DNA from 3 places in the Pseudomonas sp. PDM24 genome. Region 3 is predicted to be linked to each of the others. Evidence: predicted binding sites of a transcription regulator. Region 3 holds the regulator's gene; each other region holds the start of a gene.
The links. The regulator FliA, encoded in region 3, starts transcription of late flagellar genes. The targets are predictions, from matches to a motif close to CTAAAGTTTNNNNNNNNNNNGCCGNTAA.
Positions count from the first base shown of each region.

Region 1: the regulator FliA is predicted to act here: its motif matches at 870-897, upstream of KW837_RS19780 (methyl-accepting chemotaxis protein).
Region 2: the regulator FliA is predicted to act here: its motif matches at 863-890, upstream of motA (flagellar motor stator protein MotA).

Region 1 is NZ_JAHUWR010000006.1:62,986-65,257, reverse strand. Features, by position in the region: gene KW837_RS19785 (transporter) at 1-734, opposite strand, end outside; gene KW837_RS19780 (methyl-accepting chemotaxis protein) at 1,010-2,272, shown strand, end outside.
Region 2 is NZ_JAHUWR010000004.1:366,383-368,654, reverse strand. Features, by position in the region: gene motA (flagellar motor stator protein MotA) at 1-794, opposite strand, end outside; gene KW837_RS16180 (HDOD domain-containing protein) at 950-2,272, shown strand, end outside.
Region 3 is NZ_JAHUWR010000001.1:166,959-169,230, forward strand. Features, by position in the region: gene fleN (flagellar synthesis regulator FleN) at 76-906, shown strand; gene fliA (RNA polymerase sigma factor FliA) at 903-1,643, shown strand; gene KW837_RS00780 (chemotaxis response regulator CheY) at 1,812-2,183, shown strand; gene KW837_RS00785 (protein phosphatase CheZ) at 2,214-2,272, shown strand, end outside.

The sequences.
Region 1 (2,272 bases), on a different contig from region 3:
TCCTCGGTGGACTTGCGCAGCTCCTTGACGTCCTCCTTCTGCAACCATTGCGGCGGGCGATTGAGCAGGCGCAGCAACGATCCTGGCTCCAGCGCCAGCAACCGTTGCAGGCGCACCAGCACCCGGCGGTTGGCGCCCAGTTCAGCGCGGTTGGTGGACAGGCGCGAAGACAGCAGCTCATCTTCGATCTGATCGACGCTGAGGCTGGTTTTGCGCACGATCTGCGTCAGCACTTCGCCCTGATCGCGCAGCAAATGCACCAGCAGCTCCAGCGGTGAGCGAAAGCATTCACCGGCCTTCACCGACGAACGCAGCTTGTCCACCGAGTGCAGCGGTTGCAGGCGTGCGCTGACGATCAGCCGACTGCGAGCGCAGACCCACAGCGTCGAGACATCCGAGGAAACCATGCTGCTGAGGTTGAACACCACGTCGTTGACCACCGCCAGCAACGCCGAATCGACATGCTCGATGCGCGTCGAGCGAGAACCTTCGTGGAGTGCTTCGAAAAATTCATCGGGCAATGCCAGATGACTTTTCATCCAGCGCTCGCAGGCGGCATGGGCCAGGTTCAGGTGCAGCCAGAGAAACTCGTCACTGTCGTCCGGTTGTTGCAGGCAGTGCAGTGCCTTGGCCGAATCGATCTCTCGACCGCGCTCGCCGGGGCGAAAACTGAAACCGTAAAGCAGGCCGAACAGGTCGGAATCGCGATGGCGCTGGTCGATGCTGTGGTTCATGAAGTCTCGCTGCGAGGAAGCGCCTGTCGCGGGTTTCACAGGTTCACTTGAGCCTCATCATCGCAACGCAACTTGAAGGTTTTGTGACGGTTGGACAGCGCCGCAAATCTACCTTCTACCGGTCGTCGGAGAGCGCTCAAGAAAGGCTCTGGCGCGCCGATGAGGCTGATGTTGATCTTCCGATTCTGGTGGTGAACCAGTGTCGCTGACAGGGATGTCCAGACATCTTGCATGCCCCTTGGGCGTGCCTTTTCCCTGTCATGAGATATCACTCGATGTTTTTGCAAAAATCCCTGAGAGCGCAAATCCTCGCCCTGTTGAGCGGCAGCCTGTTGGCGATGTTGCTGATCGCTTTGTCCTGCTTTCACTTCCTGTCCAATGGCGTTCAGAACTACGCGAACCTGATTGAAGGTCCGTTGCACACCTCGCAATTGATCGATGAAGCCAACCTGCAATTCAAGGTGCAGGTTCAGGAGTGGAAGAACGTTCTGCTGCGTGGCAAGGAACCTGCGAACCTGGACAAATACTGGAAGCAGTTCGAGGACCGCCAGCGCGACGTGCAGGATATCCTCGGTGAACTGGCCGGGCAGAAAGGCATCGAGCCGCAACTCAAGACCCGCATCGAACGCCTGCGTGAAGAGCATCGTGTATTAGGTGCGGCCTATCAGAAGGGCCGTGATGCCTACGTGGCGGCCGGTGCCGACCCAACGGCCGGCGACAACGCGGTCAAGGGCGTGGACCGTGCCGCCAGCGAGCAGATGAGCGAGTTGGTCAGTGAGTTGCGCAAGCAGGGAACCGAGCAATCGAAGCTGATCAGCGCCAGCGCCGATCAGACGGTGTGGTTGGGGATCATTGTGATGCTGGTGTCGGGTCTGTTGATTGGCCTGTTGAGCCTGTGGCTGGTCAACCGCAACCTGGTGGAACCGATCCGCAAACTGATCGACTACGTGGCGCAGCTCAGCCAAGGGCGCTTCGCCGAGCGCGTGGCCAGCACCCGTCAGGACGAGTTGGGCAACCTGGCCAAGGCCGCTAACACCTTGCGCGATTTCCTCGCCGAAACCTTCAGCCGTTTGCAGCGCAGCGCGACGGATCTGGACAGCGCCAGCGGCGAGTTGAACTCGATTGCCGGCCTCATGGCCAGCGGCACCAACGAGCAGTTCAACCGCACCGATCAGGTGGCCACGGCGATGAACGAAATGTCCGCCACCGCGCAAGAAGTCGCGCGTCACGCAGCCGACGCGGCACGTGCGGCCGATGACGCCGACCAGTCCGCCCAGCAGGGCGAAAAAGTCATGCAGGGCACCATCCACACCATCACCCAAATGCGCGGCGAAATCGCCAACACCGCCACGGTCATCCGTCGTCTGGAAGCCGACAGCGGGCGCATCGGTAAAGTGCTGGAAGTGATTCGCGGCATCGCCGAACAGACCAACCTGCTGGCGCTCAACGCCGCAATCGAAGCGGCCCGTGCCGGTGAAGCCGGGCGTGGTTTTGCGGTGGTCGCCGATGAAGTACGCAGCCTGGCCCAGCGCACGGCG
Region 2 (2,272 bases), on a different contig from region 3:
AGAACCTTGCGACCGAATTCCACTGCCAGCGATGGCGGCATGCCGGAAGCCGAAGCCACCAGCGAGGCCTTGATGGCTTCGTAGACGTTCAGTTCTTCCTTGGCATCGTGGCCCAGAGCGTGGGCCAGCGGGCCAAAGAAACCATAGGCCGCGAGAATACCGAAGAAGGTACCTACCAGAGCCGCACCTACGTGCAAGCCAATCATTTTCTGGTCGCTTTCACCCAGCGAAGCCATGGTCACCACGATACCCAATACCGCCGCAACGATACCGAAACCCGGCATGGCATCGGCGATGCCGTTGACGGCGTGGGAGGGGTGGTCCAGGTCTTCCTTGAGGCTGGTCAGTTCCATGTCGAACAAGCCTTCAAGCTCATGGGGAGCCATGTTGCCGGAGGACATGATGCGCAGGTAATCGCAGATGTACGCCGTCATGCGGTCATCTTTCAGGACTGCCGGGTACTTGGCGAAGATCGGGCTCGCGGCGGCATCTTCGATGTCGCCTTCGATTGCCATCATGCCTTCGCGACGGCTCTTGTTGAGGATCTCGTAAATCAGCCCCAACACTTCCAGGTAGAAGGTGTGGTTGAAACGCGAACTGAACATGCCCAAAGACTTCTTGAGCACGTGCATCGTCATATGACCGGGGTTGGCCTGCAGGAATGCACCAAGGGCCGCGCCACCGATAATCATCACCTCGAAAGGCTGAATGAGGGCGGCAATCTTGCCGTGGGAAAGCACGTATCCGCCGAGCACGCTCGCGAATACGACGATGATGCCGATAATTTTAGCCATAGGTAGGAGAGCACTTACTGAGTCGGGTTCAAGGTCATATTCGGAAGTTAAAAAATCTCTTCTTCTCCTTATCGGCAAAACTGCGCCAGACTATAGCCAGATAAGGCGAAAAGCCAATTTGGCCCACGCAGGGATAGGTAAAGCAGCGTCCAGACATGGCTAACGAAACGAACGTCCCAACGCCAAAACCGACCACGCTCGAAGGCTGGGTCAAGCTGCTCGATGGTGTGCGCCTGCCGGTTCCGCAAGCCAGTCACGACCGCGTCTGCAAAGCCATCCGCGATAGCCGCAGCTCGCTGCGCGACATTGCCGAAATGATGCAGGACAGCCCGGCCCTGGCCTTGAGTGTGATTCGCGAAGCCAATCGCCACACTCATGGCAGCATGGCCACGCCCGCTGAAAATCTTGAAGTGGCAATTAATCGCCTCGGTTTGAAACGCACCGAAGAATTGCTCGAGCGCTTGCCCGCCGAACCCCAATCGCAGATCCCCGTTGCCCTGCGCCAGCTTCAGCTGATCAGTCAGCACGCCACTCAACAGGCCAATGGTTTTTTTGCCAGTCGCCTGGCGCGGTTGTGGCAGGACATCCACTGGGGCAGCCTGCTGTTTCTTTCGCCACTGTGGCCCATGGCGTTGACCCATCCGCAGATGCTTGAAGAATGGGAACTGCGGGTCATCCATAAAGGCGAGTCGGCGCGCAAAGTCGAAAAGCAATTGTTCGGCGTGCGTCTGCTGGAAATCTGTATGGCGCTGGTGGATGTCTGGCGTTTGCCGATCTGGGTCCAGCAGGGTTATCGGCTGCTGCTCAATGAACAACGCGAACTGGTGAAAGTCCTGCGCATTGCACGGGACGATGATCACCCGCTACGCCAACAGAATCGTCTCGATGACGACCCGACGTTGCGGCGCTGGCTTAATCAGCCCGCCAACACCGTGCTGCTGGCCAATGGTCTGGCGTTGTCGGCACAACAGGCCTGGGACAGTCCGCACTGTGAACGCTGGCAGTACCTGACCAGCCTTTATCTGCAAATGCCGATGGATGAAGTGCAGCAACAGTTGCACCAACAGGCCGCCAACAGCGCCCGGCAACATGCCATGCCGGACCTCTGGCACCCAGCCGAAACATTGATCTGGCCGGCGGGCATGAACCGCGTTCACGCCGGCTTGCTGCCGGCCCCGGCGCCCACCGCCGAAGACCTGGCGAAGTGGCGTAAACAATGCGCCGAATTGCTGGTGGAGCCGAGCCGGTTTACCAATGCCATGCACTTGACCACATCGGCCCGAGATGCCCTGGTGGCGTGTGGCATGCGGCGAGTGATGATCCTGATGGCCGATCGCACACACGCCAGTCTGCGGGTGCACCAGATTGCCGGGCTGCCCAAAGAAGTGGCCGGCCTGAACCTGGTGGTCAGCCAGAGTGCGGTGCTGCAGCGTCTGCTCGCACAACAGGCCCAGGTGCGCCTGACGCCAGCCAACAAC
Region 3 (2,272 bases):
CATGCATTGTTCAGTTGGTGAACGCGCAGCCAGTAATGTGGCCTCCGTCTAAGTAAGACAAGGTAAAGAAATAACATGGGCAGCATGCATCCCGTACAGGTGATCGCGGTGACCGGCGGCAAAGGTGGCGTCGGGAAGACTAACGTGTCAGTGAACTTGTCCCTGGCTCTAGCTGAGCTCGGCCGGCGCGTCATGCTGCTGGATGCCGATCTGGGACTGGCGAACGTCGACGTCCTGCTGGGACTGACACCCAAACGCACGCTGGCCGACGTGATCGAAGGCCGCTGTGAGCTGCGCGACGTGCTGTTGCAAGGACCCGGCGGCATCCGCATCGTCCCGGCGGCGTCCGGCACCCAGAGCATGGTTCATTTGAGCCCGGCCCAGCATGCCGGCCTGATCCAGGCTTTCAGCGACATCGGCGACAACCTCGACGTATTGGTGATCGACACCGCTGCGGGTATTGGTGACTCGGTAGTCAGTTTCGTTCGCGCAGCGCAAGAAGTCTTGCTGGTGGTGTGCGATGAGCCGACCTCGATTACCGACGCCTACGCGCTGATCAAATTGCTGAATCGCGACTACGGCATGAACCGCTTCCGCGTCCTGGCCAACATGGCGCAGAGCCCGCAGGAAGGCCGCAATCTGTTCGCCAAGTTGACCAAGGTCACGGATCGTTTCCTCGACGTCGCCTTACAGTACGTTGGTGCCGTGCCTTACGACGAAAGCGTGCGCAAGGCCGTGCAGAAGCAGCGTGCTGTCTACGAAGCCTTCCCGCGTTCCAAGTGCGCCCTGGCGTTCAAGGCCATTGCGCAGAAGGTCGATACCTGGCCACTGCCGGCCAACCCGCGTGGGCACCTGGAGTTTTTCGTCGAGCGCCTCGTGCAACAGACCGCAGGACCCGTCCTATGACAGCCAGTGGCTACAACCTCTACAAGAAGTCGGCACGTGACGCGCAGTACGAGCTGATCGAGCGTTACGCGCCACTGGTCAAACGCATTGCCTACCACTTGCTGGCGCGTCTGCCGGCCAGTGTCCAGGTCGAAGACCTGATCCAGGCCGGGATGATCGGCCTGCTTGAAGTATCAACCAAATACGACGCCAGCAAAGGCGCGAGCTTCGAGACGTACGCGGGCATTCGAATCCGCGGCGCGATGCTCGATGAAGTGCGCAAGGGGGACTGGGCGCCACGTTCGGTTCACCGCAATACCCGCATGGTCAGCGACGCAATTCGCTCGATTGAAGCTAAAACCGGCCGTGACGCTAAAGATCACGAAGTTGCGGCCGAACTCCAATTGAGTCTCGACGATTATTACGGGATTTTGAACGACACCCTCGGTAGCCGGTTATTCAGTTTCGACGATCTGTTGCAGGACGGCGAACACGAAGGGCTGCACGAGGATGGCGCCAGTGCTCATCTCGAGCCGTCGCGCGATCTGGAAGATGAACGCTTCCAGGCGGCGCTGGCGGACGCGATTGCCAATTTGCCGGAGCGTGAGCGACTGGTGTTGGCGCTGTACTACGACGAAGAGTTGAATCTCAAGGAAATCGGTGAGGTCCTGGGGGTCAGCGAATCGCGGGTCAGCCAGTTACACAGCCAGTGCGCGGCCCGTTTGCGGGGGCGTTTGGGGGAGTGGCGAGCGCGCTGACAGGCAGTGTGGGGACACTGCGAACGAGGTGGGTACGGCATTTTGCTGCATCGGCCACGGCCCGTTGTAATCCATACAACTGTTGAGTGTTACGCCGAATTGATTGAACGGCGCGTTCAGGTGCTGCGCGCGTTTTAAGACTGCTTGGAGGTCGAATTGGACAAGAATATGAAAATCCTCATCGTTGATGACTTCTCAACGATGCGGCGGATCATAAAAAACCTGTTGCGTGACCTTGGGTTCACCAACACGGTCGAGGCGGATGACGGTATTACCGCGATTCCGGTCCTCAACAGCGGGAGCATCGACTTTCTGGTAACGGACTGGAACATGCCCGGCATGACCGGTATTGATCTGCTGCGCCACGTGCGTGCCGATGAAAAACTCAAACACCTGCCGGTGTTGATGGTCACGGCCGAAGCCAAGCGCGAGCAAATCATCGAAGCCGCTCAGGCGGGCGTGAACGGCTATGTGGTCAAGCCATTCACGGCTCAAGCGTTGAAAGACAAGATTGAAAAGATCTTCGAACGCATCGGTTGATGTGCAAAGCCAGTCCGTCACGGGGGAGCTATGGAGCATAACGAATCTTCACAGGGCGATTTTGAGTCGACCCTGAAAAAACACGCGGT